One region of the Brevibacterium sp. ACRRH genome, then DNA from elsewhere that is predicted to be linked to it. Evidence: predicted binding sites of a transcription regulator. Region 1 holds the regulator's gene; the other holds the start of a gene.
What was found. Region 1 encodes LexA, which represses DNA repair genes until DNA is damaged. Its sites were predicted from a motif close to TCGAACANNTGTTCGA; they were not measured.

Region 1 (11,942 bases):
GTTCATGTTCGACACCTGCGAACATCGCTGACCCTTGTGCAGGGGTCACGGTGTTCCACCCCATGTGTGGAACGACTGGGGCTTTGAGGTGAGTGACCGTGCCCGGCCACAGTGCCACGCCCGAGGCGGTTGTCCCGTGCTCTGTTCCGGACTGGAAGAGGATCTGCTGGCCCACGCAAATGCCCAGTGTGGGCTTGTTCTGCTGGTGGCGTGTGCGCACAATGTCGTGGCCACCTACACGTTCGAGCGCATCCATGACGGCACTGAAGGCTCCAACCCCTGGGATCAGCAGGCCCTCTGCGTCCAGCGCAGCGTCACGCTCACCGGTGAGCGTGACCTGCGCTCCTGCGGATTCGAGCGCGCGAACCGCGGATCGGACGTTTCCCGACCCGTAGTCCAGCACCACGACCTGCGTCATTTGCGTCTCGCTAACAACGCATTGATGCGATAGAGCGAGAACCCGAAGATCACCGCCGCGACCACGACACCGGCCCACGCGATTGGGTTGATGTTAAGCGCCACGAGCGCACCGAGCACGATCCCAATAAACCCGACGAGCGCCACGACCATCCACAGAAGCGCGGTGCGCGCAAGGGCAGCGCGCTCCGGGGTCATGGTTGCCGCCGAGGCTTCGTACCTACTCATCGCCGTGACGTCGATGGCGCCCTCGGCAGTTTCCGGTTCAATCGTTTCGAGCAGTAGCTTCTCCACGATGCCCGGCAGGTTGTTCAATGCAAGCCCTGCGGGAACGTCAGCTTCGCGTTTGCCGTGACGGTAGTGTCCGGCGTCGATGTGTTCATCCGCACGGGTCAGCAACAAGACTTCGTGCTTCCCCGCCAGTTTGGAAATCGCCGAGGCTGCCCGGTTGCCTTCCTCGGTTGAGGACGACTGCTGCACGACCGCTGAAAAGTCACCGACCGGGACGACGTACCCGTCGATGTTGTTGAGTTTGCATGCAGCGGCAAGCTGTTTGGGCAGTCCAAACGGGGTGACGATGACAGTCCGGCTCACAAGGCTCCTTTTGTGGATGGAATGGCGTCGGTGCGCGGGTCAGGTTCGACTGCTGTGCGCAGTGCTCGCGCGAACGCTTTGAACTGGGCTTCGGCAATGTGGTGGGGGTCGCGCCCCGCCAGCAACGTCACATGAGCTGTCAGCCCAGCTGAAATACTTAGCGATTCTAACGCGTGCCCCACCATCGATCCGGTGAAGTGCCCACCGATCAGGTGATACTGCTGCCCCTCAGGTTCTCCTGTGTGAACAAAGTACGGGCGCCCGGAAATGTCGACCACTGCCCGCGCCAAGCTTTCATCAAGTGGCACATACGCGTGTCCGTACCTGCGGATACCAGCTTTTGTGCCAAGCGCTTCTTTGAGCGCTTGGCCGATCACAATCGACGTGTCCTCCACGGTGTGGTGGACGTCGATGTGCGTGTCGCCGGTTGCGTTGATCTCCATGTCAATGCATGAGTGCTTGGACAGCGCCGTGAGCATGTGGTCGAAGAAGGGAACGCCCGTTGAGATGGTTGAGGTCCCAACCCCGTCGAGGTTGAGGGTGACGGTAACGTCGGATTCCGAGGTCGTTCGAGTAACCGTTGCTGTGCGGGTCATGCCTGTCCTTGGAGGTGAGGGTGGGTGCGCGTCACGTCGGTGATTGCGCGAATGAATTCCGTGGTTTCGAAGTCGGTTCCCGCGTTGACGCGCAAGTGCCCGGGGATACCGTTGTTGCGCACCAGGACGCCGTGTGCGAGTAGCGCTTCGAACATCGCCTGCGGGTCCGTGACGTTTCCGAACATCAGGAAATTCGAGTCACTGGACACGACCGAGTACCCCAGTCCCGTCAACGCTTGACTCATGGTGTTGCGCGATTCCACAAGGCGTTCCACGTTTTCCAGCAGTGCTGGCGTGTGTTCAAGCGCTGCACACGCCGCCGCCTGAGTCAGGCGTGACAGGTGATACGGCAGACGCACCAGGCGCAGAACATCAATGAAGTCCGGATGCGCAACAGCGTAACCGACGCGCGCTCCGGCAAAAGCGAACGCTTTACTCATGGTGCGCGAAACCACCAAACGTGGGTTGTCTGGTAGTAGGTCGAGTGCAGTTTGGAATCCGGGCCGCGCGAATTCGGCGTAGGCCTCGTCGACAATGACGATGCCTGTCGTCACTTCAAGAACTGCTTCTACGACCTGAATCGGAGTTGAGCAACCCGTGGGGTTGTTGGGAGTACAAATGAAGGTGATGTCTGGCTTGTTCTCACGCACTGCGTTAACTGCAGTGTCGACATCGAGCGTGAAGTCGTCGTTGCGTGAGGCTTTGATCCATGTGGCACCCGTCGATGTGGTGATAAGCGGGTGCATCGAATAGCTGGGCTCAAACCCGAGTCCTGTGCGCCCTGGTCCCGCAAACGCTTGGACAATGTGCGAAAGAACTTCATTCGAGCCATTGGCTGCCCAAATCCATTCGGGCGGAATCTGGGTGAGCTCACCGTTGCCTTGCTTTTCCAGAACCGTGGACAGGTATTGCGACAGGAGCTCCCGTAGGCGAGTGAACTCACGATCCGGGTAGCGGTTGAGGTGTTGGAGCTGTTCCCCAAGGTTCTTTTGCAGCGCCTCAACCACGACTGGTGGAACGTCATACGAGTTCTCGTTGACGTTGAGGCGCACGGGCACATCATGCACTGGAGCACCGTAGGGCTTCGCACCGCGCAAATCGTTTCGAACCGGGAGATTTTCAACCACGCCACGAGTTTAACGTGAGGGCACTTCGAGCTTTTGTCCGGGTCGAACAAGCGAGCCGTCGAGGCCGTTGAGCGCCTTAATCTGCTTCACCACCTGGTCGGTGGGAACACCTTCACTGTGTTCACGTGCGATAGTCCACAGTGACTGGTCCTCCTGCACTGTCACCGTCACGGTCTGAGCTGATGCCCCACCTTCAGAAGCCTGCGCCGGCAACACGGCCAACGTAATAGCAAACGCCGCGACAACCAACGCAAGCACAACCACTAGCCGACGAACCGCATATGTGCGAGCCATTCGTGTCATCTCAATCCTCCATTCGAACTAATGTTCTATCGAATCTATGTTCTATTGAACACAACATTCGAACAAATGTCTACTGTTTCTCGAACAAATGTGCGAAAATAGATTCAAACGCGATCCCTTTCGCTTTCATACCTGACTGTTCCAGGAGGGTCTGACACAGTTTTTGGATCGCACGTTTTAGCAGGTCACACATTGGGAGGAAACGTGGCAGAGAAGGCAAAGCGGGGCCGGGGGCGCCCACGCAACGAAAGCGTCATCGCAGACATTCAAGAGCAAGAGTCACTGCACTCGCGCTCACTACCAGAAGACTCAATCTCACGCACCGACAGGCGACTGACCCCACGTCAGCGCCAAGTCCTCGAATGCATCGAACACGCCGTCTACACCAACGGCTACCCACCAAGCATGCGTGAAATTGGCCAGGCGGCGGGCCTGGCCTCGCTGTCATCGGTTGCCCACCAGCTCAACCAGCTGGAACGCTTGGGGTACGTCCGTCGCGACCCTAAACGACCTCGGGCCCTTGAAGTCGTCAACCCCGACGAAATTGAGTACAACAACAACATCACCCCAGAAACCTCCGCGAACACCGCACTGGTTCCTGTCGTGGGACGCATCGCGGCCGGTGGCCCCATCACGGCAGAACAGCACGTTGAGGACGTCTTCCCACTCCCCCGTCAGGTTGTGGGCTCAGGCGAAATGTTCCTCGTGCAGGTCGTAGGTGATTCCATGATCGACGCTGCCATCTGCGATGGCGACTGGGTCGTGGTGCGCAAACAGTCCACGGCCAACAACGGCGAAATCGTAGCCGCCCTGCTCGACAACGAAGCCACCGTGAAGACGCTCAAGCGCGAAGGCGGCAAGCAGTGGTTGCTCCCTGAAAACAAGGACTACGAACCCATCGACGGCGATCACGCGCTCATCATGGGTCTAGTCACCGCCGTTATTCGTCGGTTGTAGAAGCTGCAGCGGCACCAGCGCCGGCTTCCCCGGCAGCAACTCCCGTTGCGAGGCGCTGCAAGGCCTGCTTCACCAGTTCAGAGTTAGTAGTCCGCCACAGTGGCGGAAGCGAGTCGAGCAAAAACTTCGAATAGCCTGCTGTGCGCGCACGCGAGTCCAACAACGCAACCACACCGCGGTCGTGTGACGTGCGGATCAGCCTCCCAGCTCCCTGCGCCAACCGCAACGCCGCGTGCGTTGCCGACACCGCCATGAACCCGTTCGCACCTCTAGCCGCAGCGGCCTGAGTGCGCGCCTGCGACAACGGGTCGTCGGGGCGTGGAAACGGAATCCGGTCAATAAGCACCAACCGGTTGGTCAATCCCGGCACATCCACGCCCTGCCACAGCGACATGGTGCCAAACAGAACGGCCGAATCATCGGCGGCGAAGTCCCTCACCAGTACCGACAACGTGTCCTCGCCTTGCAAGTACACCGGGTAGCGCGTGCGCTCCCGCACAAACTGGGCGGCCTCTTCAGCGGCACGCCGGGACGAAAACAGTCCCAGGGCACCACCTCGGGACGCCTCAATCAGTTCCACGATTTCGTCCAACACCTGGACGTTGACCCCTGACCTGCCGGGTTTGGGCAGGTGCCCGGCCACGTAGAGGATCCCCTGCTTTTGGTAGTCAAACGGGCTACCCACGTCGATCGCGTCGTACCGGGGCGCATCCTCCCCAGCCAGACCCAGGGCAGCCGCAACCGGTTCAAACTTGCCACCCAACGCCAGGGTCGCCGAGGTCGCCACCACGGTGGACTCAGCAAACAACCCGTTCCGCAACGTACCCGCCACACTCAGCGGCGCCACAACGAGCGACGTAGTGGTGGTTTCCTTAAACGTATTCGTCGAAATCCACGCGACATCGTTGCTGTTGCGGTCCAACAACCGCTCCACTAGCTCATACGCTTCGTCAATACGCGCGCGTGCCATATGTCGCCCGGCGTCGGGCTCGGACTCCTTGGACACTCCCCCGACCTGCGAACTCAAGTCCCGCAACGCGTCATGCACGGCCGACAGCGCGTCGCCCAGGTCTTCTGGCCACACGCGCAACAGACCGGGCTCGTGCTCTTCCAGGGCAGCCGCAAACTGATCGCTGGCCTTGGTGAGCGCCTGAACGGTGTTCGCCGTGGCGGCCGTGTGCTTCTTAGCCGTCGACGCCACAGCGCTTAGAAGCGCATGCGTGATTGCCCCGGTGAGCGCGCCGGTCACACGGTCGCGCAGTTCGTGTGCCTCGTCGATCACCACCGCCGAATGCTCCGGCAACACCGACTGCTCCCCTTGCGCTTCAATCGCCAAGAGCGCGTGGTTGGTGACCACAATGTCGGAGTCCGCGGCCGTGTTCTTGGCGCGTTCGGCAAAGCACTCTTCGAACATGGGGCACGTGGACCCCAGGCAGTCAAACGAGTTCACGGACACCAGCGACCATGTCCGGTCGGACACGCCGGGCACCAGGTCGTCCCGGTCCCCCGTCGAGGTCGCATCGGCCCACTCCCGGATCCGCGCGATCTCGGCTTCGGTCGCGGTCATTGAGCCACCTCGGTGCCCTTCAATGTCAGCACCAACGTCGAACAACGCGGACTCTTCATCACCCGGGTACCCGCCTCCCAGCTTGTGGAGGCACACGTAGTTGCGCCGTCCTTTTAACACCGCCGAGGTGGGCTTCCGCCCGGTGATGGCCCCTACCGTTTTCGTAAGTCGGGGTAGGTCGCGTTGGATGATCTGTGACTGCAGGGCAAGTGTTGCGGTGGAGATGATGACCCGGTCACCGGTTCGCAGCGTGTATTCGACACTGGGCACCAGATAGCCCAGGGATTTCCCGGTTCCGGTGCCTGCTTGCACCAGCAGGTGCGTCTGGTTGTCCAAGGCGCTCGATACTGCTTGGGCCATGGTGGTCTGGCCTTCGCGGTGGGTTCCGCCTAGGGCATCTACGGCTGCGTCAAGGAGTTGTTCTACGTCTGAGCTCATGTGGTTCACCCAAAGATATGTGGGTCGACCATGTCTGGCTGTCGAAATTGTTCGAGTTCGTGCAGAAGATCGGGCTCCACCATGGCCACCAGTAGCGTGCCCTGAGAGGTGTATTTCTCAGACTCAACCGTGCCTTCGTCGTGGGCCCGGGCAATGAGCTCACCACGGTCGAACGGGATGAGTGCGGTGATGTGGTGGGACGGGCGCGGCAACAGGTCATCGATGCGGTCACGAAGCTCGTCGATCCCCTGCCCCGAGTGCGCGGACACAACGACGGCGTTTGGGTACGTGTTGAGCACGCGCGCCAGGGTGTCTGGATTCGCGATATCGGCTTTGTTGAAGACGATGAGTTCAGGAATGTCTCCGGTTTCGGCTTCGTTGAGCACTTCGTGTACCGCCCGAATCTGAGCCAGTGGGTCCGCGTGGGAGGCGTCGACAATGTGAAGGAGGAGATCGGCATCCGAAGCCTCTTCCAGCGTGGAGCGGAAGGCTTCAACGAGCTGGTGGGGCAGGTTGCGCACAAACCCCACCGTGTCGGTGTACGTGAACACACGGCCATCGGCTGTGTGTGCCTGACGGACCGTGGGGTCCAGGGTGGCGAACAGTTCGTTCTTCACCATGACCCCGGCGTCCGTGAGCCGGTTGAGCAAGGAGGACTTACCAGCGTTGGTGTAGCCCACGATGGCCACACTGGGCACCTTGTTGCGTGTGCGGTTGGAGCGTTTGGTTTCGCGGGCTGGCGCCATCGCCTTGATCTCGCGGCGGAGTTTAGCCATGCGCGTGCGAATCCGACGACGGTCGAGCTCAATTTTAGTTTCACCAGGTCCGCGGGACCCGATTCCAGCACCTCCGGCCACACGACCACCGGCCTGCCGGGACATGGAATCACCCCAACCACGCAAACGCGGAAGCAGGTACTCCAGCTGCGCTAACTCCACTTGCGCTTTACCCTCGCGGCTTTTAGCGTGTTGGGCGAAAATGTCCAAGATCAGGGCAACTCGGTCAATCACTTTGACCTTGACCACGTCTTCCAGCGCACGGCGTTGGCTGGGCGCAAGTTCGGTGTCGGTAATGACGGTGTCGGCGCCAACGCTGGCGACGATCTGGGCGAGCTCTTGCGCCTTTCCGCGTCCCAAGTACGTGGACGGATCAGGGGTATCGCGTCGTTGCAAAACCCCGTCGAGTACACGTGAACCGGCAGTTTCAGCTAGGGCGGCGAGTTCGCGGAGCGAGGTTTCTGCTTCTTCGGTTGAACCTGAATACACTCCTGCGAGCACCACGTTTTCAAGTCGAATCTGCCTATATTCGACCTCGGTAATGTCTTCGAGTTCGGTCGATAGTCCGTTGACACGTCGTAGTGCTTCACGTTCTAGAAGATCAAGCTGACTGTAGTCGTCGCTTGCGAGGTGGTCATCCGTCAGTGAGTCGGAGGCTCGGGACAGCACCCTGTCGATCATTTCGCGGTGCTTATCTGATTGCATTGAGCTCTTTCTGTCGATAGCTAGAGACATTATTGTTTCACACTGGTGCTTTAGCATGATGGGGTGAACGATCACTACTTCTCATCTCAACCGCACACTGCGTCGAAGCCTCGCACCATCACGGTGCGTCTTGCTGGTCGCGAAGTTGACGTCACCACTGATGCAGGCGTCTTTTCCCCGTCGCGACTGGATCCTGGCACCGCGGTGTTGTTGAAGAATCTGCCTGCTCCTCCTACCGGGGACATTCTGGATTTGGGGTGCGGTTGGGGCCCCATCAGCCTGCAAGCCGGTCTCGAAGCACGTGATGACGACACCGATGTGCGCGTGTGGGCATTAGACGTCAATGAACGCTCCTTATCGCTGACCCGTGAGAACGCGAAGACCGCCGGCCTGGCGTCTGTCACTCCCGTGCTCGCCCAGGACATTCCGGACAGCGTCCAGTTTTCAGCGATCTGGTCGAACCCGCCCATTCGTGTGGGCAAGGAAGTGCTGCACGACCTTCTTTTGACGTGGCTTCCGCGCCTGGTTCCCGGCGGTGAAGCGTGGCTTGTGGTGTCCAAGAACCTGGGTGCTGACTCGCTGGCCACGTGGATGGTAGAGAATCTGCCGGGTGGCTGGGATGTGCGCAAGGAGGCGTCTGCCAAAGGCTTCCGCGTTTTGGTGGTTACAAAACCGGAAGATCCCGAGGTGTGACTTCGTAAGTGATGACCGCCGGCCCTGACAGCGCCACGGTTTCCCCTGTGATGTCGATGCGAACTGCCCCACCGGGTTGGTGGACCGTCCATGTGGTTGGGGCTTGTGGGCCGCGCCCGGCCCACACGTAGGCTGCCAACGCCGAGGCGCACGCGCCCGTTCCGCACGCGTGGGTTTCGCCAACTCCACGTTCATGTACACGCATCCGCAACGTCCCTGTTGTGGGGTCGTTGTCCGGTTCGATCACGATGTATTCGACGTTGGTTCCCGCTGGTGGCACGGGTTCGACGTGCGGGAGTTCGTGCAGTTTAGCGGCTTCGAGTTCTTCTGCGTGAGCCAGCGCGACCACGGTGTGCGGGTTACCCATGTCCACGGTCAGCCCTGGACGGGCTACACGGACTCCGGGCGTTTCGACTGTTGCGTCGAACGCTTCACCGCCACCAGGCAGTTGCCACTTGCCCATGTCGACTTTGTACCAGGGCTCGTCTCCGCCCAGTGGGTCGGGAATCACCGTGACGTGCTTGATGCCCGCCCGAGTTCCAACCGCAAACGACTGCGACTGCACGAGGTCGTATGTCCGCAGGTAGTGGGCAAAAACGCGCACTCCGTTTCCGCACATTTCGGCGATTGAGCCGTCCGCGTTGCGGTAGTCCATGAACCATTCGGCACCACCGTCATGAGCCATGTCCCCGGCCTCTTCACCCAGTGCCGCGCTTCGAATCACACGAATGACCCCGTCGCCACCAATCCCGGTGTGGCGGTCAGCAAGCGCGCGCACGCCATCCGGGTCTAGCGCGTGCTCACCGTGTGGGTCGTGGAGGAGAACAAAGTCGTTGGCGGTTCCGTGTCCTTTAACGAGTTGTCCGTCAATCATGCTGTCTCCTTGATGTAGTCAAGCGCGTTCTGTGGCGTGTGCGGGTCGGCGGCGTCAAACCACTGAATGCGCGGATCGCGCCGGAACCAGGTTTCTTGTCGTTTCGCGAACTGGCGGGTTCGCGTCACTGTTGAGTCAATGGCTAAGTCGGCACTCATTTTGTCGTCGAGGTAGTCAATGATCTGCGCATACCCAATTGCGTGTCGCGCGGTTTTGCCGTCCCGCAGCCCCTGGTCGAGCAGCGTGCGCACCTCGTCGACCCAACCGGCGTCCCACATAAGGTGGACACGGTCGGCAATGCGCTGGTGCAGGGTTTCGCGGTCTTGCGCCAGCCCCACCTGGATAGTGGGGGTGAAGTACGTGTATTCGGGCAGTTCAGAGCTGAACGTGTCGCCCGTCAGTGCAATCACTTCAAGCGCCCGCACGATCCTCCGCGCGTCGGTAGGTTTGATTGTGCTGGCCGCTTTGGGGTCGAGCTCTTCGAGCATCGTATGCATGTCGTGAAGCGCTCCGGCGTCGGCAATTCCTTCCAGCCGAGCCCGCATCGCCGGGTCTGTTCCGGGAAAGTTCATGACGTCGGTTGCCGCTCGCACGTAGAGTCCCGATCCGCCAACAATGATGGGGGTACGCCCCCGCTGGTGGATCTGGTCGATCAGGGCACGCGCACTGCGTTGGTATTCACTGACCGCGGCGTCCTGCGTGACATCCAGGATGTCGAGCAGGTGGTGTGGGACTTCCGCGCGTTGTTCGGGTGTCACTTTCGCGGTCCCAATGTCCATGCCGCGGTAGAACTGCATGGAGTCTGCGTTGATGATTTCGCCATCGAGGTGGTGAGCCAAAGTAATTGCCAGGTCTGATTTGCCTGTTGCGGTGGCCCCCACAACGTTGATGACGGTCACGGTTAGTTTGCTCCTACTCGGATGGTGGGCAGTCCCAGGTTCGTGGGTCCCGAGGTGGCAGCCCCTCCCGTGGTTCCGCAGCTTTCTGCTTGGGAGAGGTCCCACGCGTCGCCAGCCGGTGTGCGCCTCACGGTGTATTCCGAATCGCTGATGAGAAAGTACGGTTTCGCTTCGGTCACCGTTGCTGTCACGATGTCGCCGGGACGCGCGTCCAGTCCTTCTTGAGCCCGCACGTGAACGAGTCGGTTGTCGCGTGCTCGACCGGACATGCGCCCGTGTTGCGGGTCGGGTCCGCTGTTGACGAGTACTTCAACCTGATTGCCCACGCACGCTTTGTTTTCTTCCCACGCGATCTGGTCTTGAAGTTCGACCAGGCGTTCGAACCGATCTTGCACCACGTCTTTTGGAATCTGGTTCTCCATGGTGGCAGCCGGCGTACCGGGGCGGATCGAGTACTGGAACGTGTACGCCTGCGTAAACCGGGCTTGGCGCACCACGTCCATGGTCAGTTCGAAGTCTTCCTCGGTTTCACCGGGGAATCCAACAATGATGTCGGTGGTGATCGACGCGTGCGGAATGCGTTCGCGTACCTTGTCCAGAATGTTCATGAAGCGTTTGGTGCGGTAGGACCTGCGCATGGCTTTCAGCACGGTGTCCGACCCTGACTGCAGTGGCATGTGCAGCTGTGGCATGACCGTTGGGGTTTCGGCCATCGCCTCAATGACGTCGTCGGAAAACGCAGCCGGGTGTGGGCTGGTAAAGCGCACGCGTTCAATTCCCGGCACTTTGCCCACTGCGCGCAGAAGTTTGCTGAACGCTTGGCGGTCACGGAATTCAGTTCCGTAGGAGTTCACGTTCTGCCCCAGCAAGGTCACCTCGATGACACCTTGTGCAGCCAAAGCTTCGACTTCAGCGAGGATGTCACCTGGGCGACGGTCCTTCTCTTTTCCGCGCAGGTGAGGCACGATGCAGAACGTACACGTGTTGTTGCACCCCACGGAGATGGAGACCCAACCAGAGTGGGTCGATTCGCGCCTAGTGGGAAGCGTGGAGGGGAAAACTTCGAGGCTTTCCTTGATCTCAACTTGAGCTTCTTTGTTGTGGCGCGCGCGTTCCAGGAGCACGGGAAGTGAGCCCATGTTGTGCGTTCCGAACACCACATCGACCCATGGGGCACGTTCCACGATGGTGTCGCGGTCCTTTTGCGCCATGCACCCACCCACTGCGATCTGCAGTTCTGGGTGGCTTTCCTTCACTTCTGCTAAACGGCCCAGGTTCCCGTACAAGCGGTTGTCGGCGTTTTCGCGTACCGCACAGGTGTTAAACACCACGACATCGGCTTGTTCATTGGGCTGGGCTGGCGTATATCCAGCGTCGTCGAGAAGACCTGAGAGGCGTTCAGAGTCGTGAACATTCATCTGGCACCCGTATGTTTTCACTTCATAGGTGCGGTTTAGTACGTCAGTCATCAGACCTACATTCTACAGGGCTGCCCACTGCACAACCGCTCAGGTTTCGTCGAGTGCGCGCAAGGTCACATCCATGCTGATGCTCTGCGGGAACCCGCGTCTGGCAAGCATCGCAAGAATACGTCGCAAGCGCGTCTCACGCGGTAGCCCCACGGTCGAACGCGCCTTTTTCAGCGCCACCCCGAAAGCCACCTCGTGCTCGTCTTCTACCTGGTCGAGAGCGTAACGAATGTGTTTGTCCGCGACCCCACGCTTAGCGAGCTCACGCCGCAGCGCAGACGTTGACAGATTCCGCTTTTCGCGGTGTACCCGCACGTAATTCTGCGCGTACTCTTCGTCGTTGAGCAACCCTGCTCGTTGCAGTTTGGCCAACACACGTTCAACAGCGTCTTCAGCGTGTTCCCGCGCGATGAGCTTCTTTCGAAGTTCGTCAACCGAATAGTCACGCACACTCAAAATGTTCAAAGCCCGTTTCTTGGCTTGTTTGTATTCCGGGTCGTGCGCCTGTGGATCGGGTTCCGGCTGAG
Region 2 (11,942 bases), on a different contig from region 1:
GGGCGCACAATGTGGCTCCGGAAGACCAGGAGACGCAGCTGGCACACGCCGTGCAACCACAGCAGGGCAATGAGGCGCAGGCGCCGGTTTCCGAGCCATTCTGGTTTGCGGTGCCGGAACCGCGCCCGGCCGTGGACGAAACCACGGGCGAGACCGTGTTCATGGTGACACCTGGCGAGTGGTTCTTGGCACAGGAGGACCGCGGCACGTCATACGTTGTGCACAACAGTGCGCAGCAAGAAGGAATTTTGCACAATGTGTCCGATGTGATCCTTCCGTAAACACGCACTAGAAGCACCTGCACTGTGGATAACTCCCAGTGCGGGTGCTTTTTTGTGCGCTCGCGGGTGGGGTCGGCCCGCGAATTGCCAGGGCGTGCGCGACTCCATGGCACAGACTTACGACTGATGTACACAGTCGGTGGGTGCCACCTCGGTTTTCCACAGATGTGTGACCGGCTCTAGAAAGCGAAGGCACGGCGTCACACAGTGAAGCTATGCAAGTAGTTTTATTCACGCACGTGCGAAGTCTGATTGAACATTGTTCCGCGCTGGCCGACGGGGTGGGAGTGACGCTGGAAGTCCGCAGCCCCGACAGCGGTGGGTGGCAAAACGCCGTCCTCATTCTGGTGGGCGAGGACGTCACCCACGCGCCCGCGACCCCCGGAATCCCGAGTGTGCTGGTGGGAGCCGAAGGCGCTGGGGATGACGTGTGGCGGGCGGCGGCTCGGCTGGGGGTGGACAACGTGGTGGTGCTGCCCGCCGGTGCCGAATGGTTGTCGCAACGCATGATCCAGGCGGTTGAACCACCTCGGAATCCGGCGCTCACCCACGGGGTGATTGGGGGAACGGGAGGTGCGGGTGCGTCGGTGTTGGCGTGCGCGGTGGCCAGGCAGAGCGCGGAGTCCGGAGTGTCTACGGTGCTGGTCGACGCGGACGCGCTGGGCGGTGGGCTCGACGTGGTGCTGGGATGCGAAAACATCGAGGGGTTGCGATGGCCGGCGTTGGCGAGCTCACGTGGGCGTTTGCGGCCGTCGACGCTGCAGGATGCGTTGCCCAGGCAGGGGAACCTGTCGGTGTTGTCGTGGGATCGCATGCTTGAAGCGGACACGTCGCACATTACGGAGGGTGTGTTCGACGCGGTGATCGCGGCGTCGCAGCAGGCTTTCGACTTCGTGGTGATCGACCTGCCCAGGCACGCGCCGATCGAGTGGGCGGCCACGTGCCACAGCATGACGGTGGTGACGCCGGGGCGGGTGCGGGCCGCGGTGGCAACGGCGGCGGTGGCGGGTCGGCTCACTCAGGTCCACTCGTCGATCCGGGTGGCGGTGCGGGAAAGCGGGCGCGGTGGGGTGGACGCGGATCTGCTGGCTAAAGCGGTGGGCGTGGAATTGGCGGGCACGTTCCGGGACGATGTGGCGCTGGGGGAGAAGCTCGACAGAGGTGAAGGGCTACCTCGCGGGCGCACGCACCTGGCGAAGTTCGCCAGTTACCTGTTTGACGACGTGTATGCCGAGGAGCGGTGAGTGGTCATGAAGGAGTGGCTTGATGACGACCTCGTAGCCGAGGTCCGCGACTACTTGCTGGAAAATCCGGGGCCGGTGACCACCTCGGCGGTGGCGAGCGCGCTTGCGCGATCCGGGAGGGTCTTGGGGTCAGCGGCGGTGCTGGAATTGGTGGCGAAGATCTCCGCGCAGTTGGCGGGGGCGGGGCCGTTGCAGCCGTTGTTGGACGACGCGTCGACGACGGACGTGTTTGTGAACGGGCCGCGGGATGTGTGGGCGGACCACGGTGAGGGGTTGTGCCGGGTGCCGGTGTCGTTGGGGACCGAGGCGGATGTGCGGGCGCTGGCGGTGCGGTTGGCGGCGTTGGGCGGGCGGCGGTTGGATGACTCGCAGCCGCTGGTGGACGTGCGGTTGCCCGACGGGGTGCGGTTGAACGCGGTGATCCCGCCGTTGTCGGGGGATGTGACGGTGTTGTCGTTTAGGATTCCGCGGCATCGGGGGTTCACGTTGAGTGAGTTGGTGGGGTCGGGGACGGTGGTGCCGGACGTGGCTGACTTGTTGTTGCACGTGTTGGAGCGGCGGAAGAACTTCTTGATTTCTGGTGGGACGGGGTCGGGGAAGACGGCGTTGTTGGGGGCGTTGTTGGCCGAGGTGGATCCGGGCCAGCGGTTGTTGGTTGTGGAGGATTCGCGGGAGTTGAGTGTGGCGCATCCGCATGTGGTGCAGTTGGCGGCGCGGCAGGCGAACGTGGAGGGCATGGGTGAGGTGTCCATGGCTGACTTGGTGAAGAACGCTTTGCGGATGAGGCCGGATCGGCTGGTGGTGGGGGAGTGCCGTGGGGCCGAGGTGCGGGACATGCTTACCGCCTTGAACACGGGGCACGAGGGTGGGTGCGCCACGATTCACGCGAACGCGGCCAGTGCGGTGCCTGCCCGTCTGGAGGCGCTGGGGGCGTTGGCGGGGATGGCGCCGGAGTCGGTGACGTCGCAGGTGAGTACGGCGTTGGACGTGATTGTGCATGTGACGCGGGGGCCCAGGGGCCGGGTGGTGTCGCAGGTGGCGGTTCCGGTGTTGGAGCGGGGCGTGCTGTCGACGGTGCCGGCGTGGGAGCTGGGCAGTGGCCGAGGTGCCGGCTGGGCGGATTTGGCTGCGCGGCTGCGGGAGTAGAGGTAGGGACGAGGGCTGGGGCTAGGACTAGGGCTGGGTGATTGTTGTGTTTGCTTTGGTGGCGTTTGGTGCGGGGCTGAGTGTGGCGGCCGCGGTGTGGCTGTTTATGGGGCCGGGTGCGGGCGCGCGGGTGCGCCGGATCTTCGGTGTTGGTGGGGCTGGCCGGGGAGCTGGGACTCTGAGCGGGGGCCGAGGTGAGAGCGGGGCCGGCCGAGGTGAGAGCGGTGGCCGAGGTCGTTTCGGGGACCGCGTGCGCGCGTTCGTGATGCGGGTGCGCGGAAGGGGCGACGGTGCGGGTGCGGTCGATGGGAGCGAGGATTCGTCCATGATCGCGGTGATTGACCGGGCGGTGCAGTTGTTGAAGGTGGGGATTGAGCCAGCGCGGGCGATGACGCTGGTAGCGGATCTGCCGGATAACGAGGTCGCGGAGCGAGTGTTGCGCAAGGTGGCGCGGGCCATGGAGTTGGGTGAGAAGCCGGATCAGGCGTTGCGCATGTACGCCGGTGAGCTGGGTGATGAGGATGCGCGGATTCTGACGGGGATGGCGTCGGTGTGGTTCGTGTCGGAGCAGGCGGGTGCGCCGGCGGCCGAAATGCTGGCGTCGTATGCGTCGACGTGTAGGGATCGGGCGGACGCGATGCGGGAGCGCGATGTGGCGTTGGCGGGGCCGATTTCCTCAGTGATGGTGTTGAGTTGGCTACCGATTATGTCGTTGGGGTTGGCGGTGCTGGTGGGTGCTGACTTGGTGGAGTTGGTGACGTCAGTGCCGGGTGCGCTGAGCATTTGTGGTGGTTTGGTGCTGTTGATTGTGGGGCGGATCTGGATGCGGTCCATGTTGGCAGGAGCGAGGTAGAGGTGGGCGTTGTGGCTGTGTTGAGTGTTGCGCCGGTGGGTGCGGGAGCGCTGGGGCCAGTGGCTGTTCTTGTTGCGGGGGCGTGCGCCGGGTGCGTGGTGTGGCTGTTGTGGCCCAGGTCGTCTGGGAGGTTGAGCCAACTGTCGCAGCCGAGGCGGGTGCGCCGGGGCAGTGTGCTCAAGCGGGTGTGGAAGTGGGCGTTTGGACAGCTCACGTTGGGTGAGAGCCAAGTGGAGCAGTTGGCGTTTGATCTGGACTTGGTGGCGATTTGTCTGCGGGCGGGGTTGCCGATTCCGCGGGCGTTTGAGTTGGCGGCGAGGGCTACGCAGGACCGGTCGGGGTTGGGGCGGTTAGGTCGTTCTTTGGCACTTGGGTCTGTGGATAACGCGTACGTGGGAACGCAGGATTCTGTGGCCGAGCACCGCACGGTGGTGTCGTTGGTGGAGTTTTCGAGGTCGACGGGGGTGGCGTTGGCGCCGCTACTGTCCGGATTGGCGTCCGATATGCGGCGCGCAGAGCGTAGGCGCCGACAGATGGCGGCGGCGAAACTGGGCGTTCACCTGGTCATTCCGTTGGGAGTGTGCGTTTTGCCGTCGGTGATTCTCACGGGTGTGGTGCCGGTGGTGATCACGCTGGTGGGCGATATGTCGGCGATTTTCGTGCGGTGAGTGTTGGGCGGTTGTGGGGTGCATGGCCTGTGGATACTGCACGCGTTGGAGTGGCCCGCGGCATGTGGAAGAAATGGCGTTTTCCACAGTTGCGAATGGGGCTCTTTCTGAGGGGGAGTGCGGTGCGAGACGCTCAAAGTCCATCGCACACAAAGAGAAAGGAAAGACGATGGAGTCGAAAGAAATCATGCGCGTTGACCTGCGTGACGAAACCGGGGCGACCACAGCTGAATACGCGATTACGACGTTAGCTGCGTGTGGCTTCGCGGCGTTGCTGGTGGTGTTGCTCAAGAGTGAACCGATCAACAACATTCTGCTCAACCTCATGCAAACCGCATTGGGAATGGGGCAGTAATGCGATGGCTCGTCCCACTGCGAGGATCGGTGCAGGAATGGGTTAAGCATATTGGGTGCTGTGCTGGGTTCGGCGGGCACGAGGCTGTGGCATCGGGCGGTGTGCTTGGTGATCGCAGGGGTGTGTCGGGTGAGCGTAGGACAGGCTCTGGCCAACGCAGGGCAAAGGTGCGGAGCAGTGAACGTGGCACGGTGACTGCTGAGTTCGCTGTGGTGCTTCCTGCGTTGGTGTTGGTGCTGATCCTCGTGGTGGGTGCGGGCGTCATTGGAATTGCGCAGGTGCGGGTGTACGAGGCGGCTCGGGCGGGCGCCAGGGAAGCGGCCCGAGGTGAGCCCTCGCAAGACATTGAGAAGGCGGCTAAGCGTAAGGCTGGGCCGGGTTCGACCGTGACCGTGTCGCAGGGTGGAGGGTACGCGAAGGTGCATGTGAAAACTACGTTACCCAAAGCGTTGCATCCGGTGATGAAGGAAGTTGAAGCGTCAGCCGAGGCACGGACGGAAGGTGAAAGCCATGGTTCGCTCGATGGGCATTAAGCCCGAGGTGGGTGGTTTGCGTTCTGTGGCGGGAATGTGGAGAGCGCGTTCTGTGAGGCGAGAGAGCGGTTTGCGTGAGCGGGGTTTGCGTGAGCGGGGGACCGCGACCGTGATGGCCGTAGCGCTGACGGCGTTTGCGTTGGTGCTGATGGGCGCGGTGGGGTTCGCTGCGCGAAGTGCGTTGATCAAAGCGCATGCCGAGGGGACCGCGGACCTGGCGGCGTTGGGTGCGGCTGATGCGGTGCGCGGCAAGGTGCCCGGCGAGCCGTGCCAGGTGGCCAAGGAGATGGTGAAACGTGAAGACCTCGAGATGGTCGACTGCGTTGCACGCACGGACCTGGGCACTGTGAAGGTGGAAGTGAGGGCTGATATGCCCAAACCGCTCAAGGCCATCAAGGTGACCGCGGTTGCGGGAAACCCACAGGGGAACTGAAGACGTGGTGTTTCTTCGGTCGCGCGAGAGACGACGGTGGTTGTCTAAGGGACTGCCGAGCGCGGGTGTTTGCACACTTCGAAGCTAGGGGGCACCTAGGGGATCGGCGCCGATTGCGCGCGGAGCTTTTAACCACCTCGGCGCCGGTCTTCTAGGGTTCGACCGATTTAGCTCCTATCGCGCGTAAGTCGAACAGATATCGAATAGTCATAAACAAATGTTGATCTAGATATTGAATATGTGTTCTAATAGTGGTAAGATTGAACCACGAAGGAGGTGAGCAACGATGCTTAACCCAGGCTTAGAAGAAGACGTAGACCTTTACTGCGAACCCAGCGATGCTGTGTTTGAGGCTTTCGGGCAAGTTGAGCGCGAGGTCAATGACGCGACCATTAAGCGCGCCGAGGCCTTGGTGTCTGTGATAGTTGCTCACCTCGACCCAATGCCGGATGACTCATCGGAGCTACGTACAGTTTTCGATGCCGAGGCGGGCGCGGCTCCGACTGTCGTCGGGAAGGTGCCCAGTTTCGCTGGTGAAACTCGGGTAGATGCGTTTGGCCAAGTGCGCGAACAGGCACCCAGGGTGTCGATTGATGACACTGTCGTGTGCGTGCCTAGGCCGAGTGGCGGTGTGGTTTCCGTAAAAGACGTGGAACGGTTGCTGGACTCTTTGCCTTCCCCAACGGTGGGAGTGCTTTCGCAGTTCATGGACTGCACTGGACCGCAGGTGGTCACTGAGGCTCGCCGGGTGGTGACAGGCGCGCTGTTCATGCCCAAGCTGTGGGCGTTGGCGAAAGCCGGTGTTGTCGGATACGACCGGGTGTCATATGTCGCCCGAAGGTTGTCGCACTTGGGGATCTGTGTTCCACAGTTTGATGAGCTACTCACGTCACGGCGACTGGACGTGACCTTCAAAACGTTTAGAAAACACGTCAATGAGATCATTGCGATGCTGACCACCCCAAAGAGCCGAAATGAAGACGCGGTGCGAAACCGGTGCGTGCGGTACTGGGACAACGGCGACGGTACGTCCACGGTGACGATGACCGGCCCAACCCTGGTTATGCACGCGTACTTCGCGCGTTTAAGTGGTTGCGCGCGGGCGGTTAAGAAAAACGATATCGACCCGTTCATCGCCACGCTTTCGGATAAAGACCGCGAAATTCTTGTCCCCGGCGAATCTGGTGAAAAGGTTAAACTCCGGGTCGGTGACCTGGGTGACGTGGAAATCGACGACGACCGGTTGATGGATCAACTCTTGTTCGACATGGCAGTCGGAGCTATTCCCAGTACTGAAGTACGCGCAAAAGTTGTATCCACGGGGCAACGGAAACCGGCCAGCGTGGAGCATGACGAAAGCGTTGACGTTGCAGGTGAAGGAGCCAAGGGGCTAAGTAGCGTTCCTGTGTTTAATGACAAATGGGAAGCCAACAATGCGCAGCGCGTGTATGAAATGGAACTGTGCATCTCCATGCCAATCAACGAGGAATGGTTAAAAGCTCAGGCCAACATCAACGTCACGGTCCCCGTGCTCCACTTCCTCAAAGATCAAATGCCGGGACTCATTGAGCTGGATCTGGAAGCTAATGGCGTGAAGATGCCTGGTGGTGACGGTTGGGCTTCGGAAGATCGGTCCCCGGGAGGAACAGATCCGGGCGGTGAACCGCCGGGTGTACAGCAACCAGCCGGAATGAACGCAGACGGTAAACCACAAGGTGAAGATCCTCCGGATGAAAACGGTTTAAGCGGAGTTACTCCAGTTGGAGACCCGCCAAATGAAAGCGCGCAAGGTGCGAGGCCTCCAGAAGAGAGTGATTCGCACGAGACTGCGACGCGCGAAAATGACGGGAATATGGCTCGCCCAGTTTTGGTACGGGAACGCCTGAACGTGCCCGCGATGGTGAACAACCGGACTCCGATTGATGACCAGACCGCTGATGAACTGATCTCCCGGGCAACGTGGGTGTATCGGATGTTTACCGATCCAGACACTGGTGTCGTGCTTCAAACAACCCCAACAAAGTATCGCGTGACAGCGCCACTCAAGCGCGTGATTGAAGCTCGGTCAGTGATGTGCTCGGTGCTATGGTGTCCGGTGCCGGCTCGGGTGTGCGAAAAAGACCACATAGAGCCGTTCAACCACGCGGACCCTAAGCGTGGCGGGCAAACCGTGTTGGAGAACCTGCACCCGTTGTGTAAGAAGCACCACCAGGAGAAAACCAACAGGCGCATCAGCATCACCACACGTGACGACGGAGGACTGGCGGTTGAGTTCCCGCGGATCGGCACGACGCTGGTGTATCCGCCGGAGTCCAGAATTAATCAGGAGCAGTACGAGCAGTTGGTCCAGTTCTTCGACGCGGGGAAGTTGGATGTGAGTCGCTCGGTGAATGGCTTTCTGGACGCTGAACATGCAAAAGCGGGGGTTGCGGCTTCGAAGCAATTCGTGACGCAGGAAGAAATCACCAAGCCAGTCGTGACAGAAGAGGTAGATGAGTCGGCAGACGACGGGGTAAACCCTGGGGTAGGAAGATCTGCTGAGGGTGCAGGACGGAAGCCTGCTGGCCAATCGAGGACACCCCGGGAAGGCAAAGCTAGGTGTGACGAGAGGTCCGTCTGGGAGTATGCGCCGGTGCCGGGAGAGCTGGTCGGCGATGCGCCACCGTTCTGAGAAGACAGTTTTCCTTAGGAAAGTGTTTGCCTCAGTAGGGCGTCACCAGCTGGGGGGGGGGATTTGAAGGACCTTGGTAGGGGAATCCGAGGTCGGTAGAACTGGTTGGTGACGCGCCACCGTTCAGACGTTCTGACCTTAGTAGAAGCCGGGTTGGTGACCTCCCGTCGTTCTGAGAAAAGGCCAGGCTAGGGAACCGGCTGATGTTGCGACGGCTCGTCTGGCCTCAAAACTTACCCCAGCACCTCTCGCAGCAACCGCAGCGCCGCGTCCTTATCAAGAGGTTCGTTGCCGTTGCCACACTTGGGGCTCTGCACACAGGATGGACAGCCAGCAACGCACTCGCAGGCGTCAATCGCATCCAGCGTGGCCTGTTGCCACTCCCCAAAAACCTCAAAGCCACGCTCGGCAAACCCCGCACCGCCGGACTGACCGTCATACACAAACACGGTCGCCTGCCCGGTGTCGGCGTGCCGGGCGGTAGAAACCCCGCCAATGTCCCACCGGTCACAACCGGCGAACAATGGCAACAGCCCAATCGATGCATGCTCGGCCGCGTGGACAGCGCCGGGCAGATCACCGGCAACCACCTCGGCGTCATCCACCACCGAATCCGGCGCGGTCCACCACACCGCATGCGTGCGCAACGTCTGCGCCGGCAAATCCAAGGGCCGCTCACCCAACACCACGCCCGTGCCGTTCTGCCGCATGATGTACCCCGTCACCTGGGTCGTCACCTCAACAGCCCCATGAAACACCCGACACCCACTGGGCAGCCCACGCGACCCGTCGGTGCCCACCACGCGAATCTCCGTCACCGACCTCGCCTGTGTCGTGTAATCCACCGTCGCGGGTGCGACCAACGCCACCCGCTCGGCCAAATCCAACTCCAACACCGAAAACGTCTCGCCCTGATGCACATACACCGCACCCGGGAAACTCTGCCGGGGCGCAGCCGCATCATCCACCGTGCCCAACAACATCCCCGTCGCCTGATCCACCAACCGCACCTGCGCGCCACCAGACCCGCGAATATCCGTCAACGCCGCCGCAGACTCCGCCTTCGCCCAAAACCACCCCGTGGGACGCGCACGCAAATACTTCGCCTCGGCCAACTCGCGCGCCACCTCAACGGCCCGCTCGCCAAACCACAACCGGCAGTCATCCTCCGTCAACGGCTCCTCGGCAGCCGCCGCCAACAAATGCCCCGCCACCACATACGGGTTCTCCGGATGAATCACCCCCGCCTCAACCGGGGCGTCAAACACATGCTCCGGGTTATGCACCACAAACGTATCCAACGGGTCATCCCGCGCGATCAACACCGCCAACCACTCGTTCCCCGCCCGGCCCGCGCGCCCGGCCTGCTGCCACAACGACGCCAACGTGCCCGGCCAGCCTGCGATCACCACCACGTCCAACCCGCTGATGTCGATCCCCAACTCCAGCGCGCTCGTCGACGCCACCGTCCGCAACTTGCCCCCGCGCAGGCCCGTCTCCAAAGCCCGGCGCTCCTCCGGCAAGTACCCGCCCCGGTAGGCCGCGACCGAGGTGGTCAACTCCGGCGCTATCCGCTCCACCTGGCTACGTACCGAGTCCGCCAGCGCCTCGACCCCCGCGCGCGACGCAATGAACGCAATCGACCGAACTCCCGCGCACGTCGTATCTACCAACATGCTCGTGGCCTCACTGATCGTCGACCGGCGTTGCGCCTCCTCACCAGCCACCAACGGCGGCTCCCACAAAAGAAACGTGCCCGCAGCCTTAGGTGACGTATCCTCCGTCACCGCATACGCCTCCCGGCCAGTAAACCGGCCAAACGCGCTGGCCGGGTCAGCCATCGTCGCAGACGCCCCCACCACTACCGGTCGCGCCCCATATAACGCCGCCACTCGCAACAACCGGCGCAACACCAACGCCACATGCGACCCGAACACGCCTCGGTACCTGTGCGCCTCGTCAACAACCACAAACCGCAAGTTTTTAAACCACCGGCGAAACCGTTCATGACCAGGCAGAATGCTGCGGTGCAACATATCGGGGTTGGTGAAAATGATGTTGCCGTGCTGTTGGGCCCACTGCCGGTCGGCCTCCGAGGTGTCCCCATCGAAACTGCCCGCTCGCACCCCCTGCAACGGCAACGACACGAGCTTCGACAACTGATCGTGCCCCAACGCCTTCGTGGGCGAAATATATAGAGTCGTCGCCACCTTCGTAGGCAACGCATCCCGGCACTCAAACGCCGCCTGCGTCACCGGCAACCAAAATCCCAGGCTCTTCCCACTGGCCGTGCCCGTGGCGATGACGACATCATCGTTCTTCCACACCCTCTGCGCCGCCTCCACCTGGTGCTGCCACGGACGCTCAATACCCGTGACCTGCCACGCGTGCACGACCTCGGGACTCACCCACTCCGGCCAATCCGCGAACTGCGCCTCCCGCGCGGGAAAACTGCGCGCATGCGTCACACGGTCAGCCCGCTCGCCAAACGCAGTCACCAGATCAATCAGCACACCCCAACCTTAGCCGTCACGCCAAACACAGCTCCGTAGCCCGCACCCCAAACCGACCCGTAAAGTAGTGCCCGTGCTCACGATTGATCAGACCACCGGCAACACCCTGCGTCACGCCCTGCACCACCACCAGTTCACCCCCACCGGCCTGCGCGAACTGTGGGGCGCAGACATCGACGACGCTCTCACCCGCAACAACGCCGCCCCCGCCCGCTGGTTCCTGACCGGTCGCACGGACCCGCTTTCGGTGCTAGCGAACCTTTTCGTGTGCGCGGCCACCATGGACGCCGAGGTCGTCCGCACCTCCCTCGGCACTCACCTTTTCGACACGGCAACCAAAGCCGGTGCTCTACTCGAACGCGCCGGGACCATACACGCCCCCTTCGCCCTGCGCGCCGTCGAAGTGCCACCGGGCCTAAGCGACCAGGCAGACGAACCCGCCCCTGACAGCACCCCAGACCACATCTGGCTCTTCTCCGACCACGGCACCCTCACCCGCGACGAACCCGTCGCCGGTGACTTCGTGCTGGGCGTGGGCGGTGCCGGGCGCACCCTCCTCAACATCACCCCGCGCACCCCCGTGCGCACCGCGCTTGACTTCGGTACCGGGTGCGGCATCCAAGCCGTCGCGCTGGCCCGCCACTGCGACCACGTCATCGCCACCGACATCTCATCCCGCGCGCTCGCCTTCACCCGCGCCAACGCCACGCTCAACGGGGCACACAACATCGAAACCCGCCAAGGCTCCCTCTTCGAACCCACCCCAGAACAATTCGACCTCATCGTCTCCAACCCACCCTTCGTCATCACCCCACAAGGCCACACGGCCACACTGGAATATCGCGACGGCGGCCACACCGGCGACCAACTCATGCGCACGCTGCTCGCCCAGCTGCCAAACCACTTGACCACCTCGGGCACGGCATGCCTGCTGGGCAACTGGGAAATCACGCCCGCCACCAACGAAGACCCCGCAAACCCCACAGACCCTACCGAAGCCCCCACCAACTGGGTCCCCAACACCGTCGACATCAGCGTCATCGAACGCGAACAACTCACCCCCGCCCACTACGCTGAAACGTGGATCCGCGACGGGGGAGTGGTGCCCGGCAGCTCCCGCTGGAACGCAGACACGGCCGCGTGGCTAGACGACTTCGCCTCCCGAGGCGTCACCCGGATCGCGTTCGGGTGGATCCAGGTGCGGGCTCGGGCTGCGGAAGCCGAAGGTGCAACAGGTGCCCCCAT

Region 2: MHX53_RS09315 (HNH endonuclease signature motif containing protein) is a predicted target of LexA. The motif match lies at 5,746-5,761, and genes of this name have one in related genera.

Annotation. Positions count from the first base shown of each region.
Region 1 is NZ_JAKRMN010000005.1:44,621-56,562, forward strand. Features, by position in the region: gene hisH (imidazole glycerol phosphate synthase subunit HisH) at 1-418, opposite strand, end outside; gene MHX53_RS06290 (hypothetical protein) at 415-1,011, opposite strand; gene hisB (imidazoleglycerol-phosphate dehydratase HisB) at 1,008-1,607, opposite strand; gene MHX53_RS06300 (histidinol-phosphate transaminase) at 1,604-2,734, opposite strand; gene MHX53_RS06305 (LysM peptidoglycan-binding domain-containing protein) at 2,744-3,037, opposite strand; gene lexA (transcriptional repressor LexA) at 3,320-3,994, shown strand; gene MHX53_RS06315 (ATP-dependent DNA helicase) at 3,978-5,999, opposite strand; gene hflX (GTPase HflX) at 6,005-7,480, opposite strand; gene MHX53_RS06325 (methyltransferase) at 7,544-8,173, shown strand; gene dapF (diaminopimelate epimerase) at 8,145-9,047, opposite strand; gene miaA (tRNA (adenosine(37)-N6)-dimethylallyltransferase MiaA) at 9,044-9,946, opposite strand; gene miaB (tRNA (N6-isopentenyl adenosine(37)-C2)-methylthiotransferase MiaB) at 9,949-11,415, opposite strand; gene MHX53_RS06345 (regulatory protein RecX) at 11,455-11,942, opposite strand, start outside.
Region 2 is NZ_JAKRMN010000009.1:1,132-13,073, reverse strand. Features, by position in the region: gene MHX53_RS09355 (hypothetical protein) at 1-281, shown strand, start outside; gene ssd (septum site-determining protein Ssd) at 497-1,525, shown strand; gene MHX53_RS09345 (TadA family conjugal transfer-associated ATPase) at 1,532-2,671, shown strand; gene MHX53_RS11835 (type II secretion system F family protein) at 2,709-3,524, shown strand; gene MHX53_RS09335 (type II secretion system F family protein) at 3,536-4,192, shown strand; gene MHX53_RS09330 (DUF4244 domain-containing protein) at 4,362-4,547, shown strand; gene MHX53_RS11830 (TadE family type IV pilus minor pilin) at 4,739-5,080, shown strand; gene MHX53_RS09320 (Rv3654c family TadE-like protein) at 5,058-5,513, shown strand; gene MHX53_RS09315 (HNH endonuclease signature motif containing protein) at 5,800-8,184, shown strand; gene MHX53_RS09310 (DEAD/DEAH box helicase) at 8,418-10,697, opposite strand; gene MHX53_RS09305 (class I SAM-dependent methyltransferase) at 10,771-11,942, shown strand, end outside.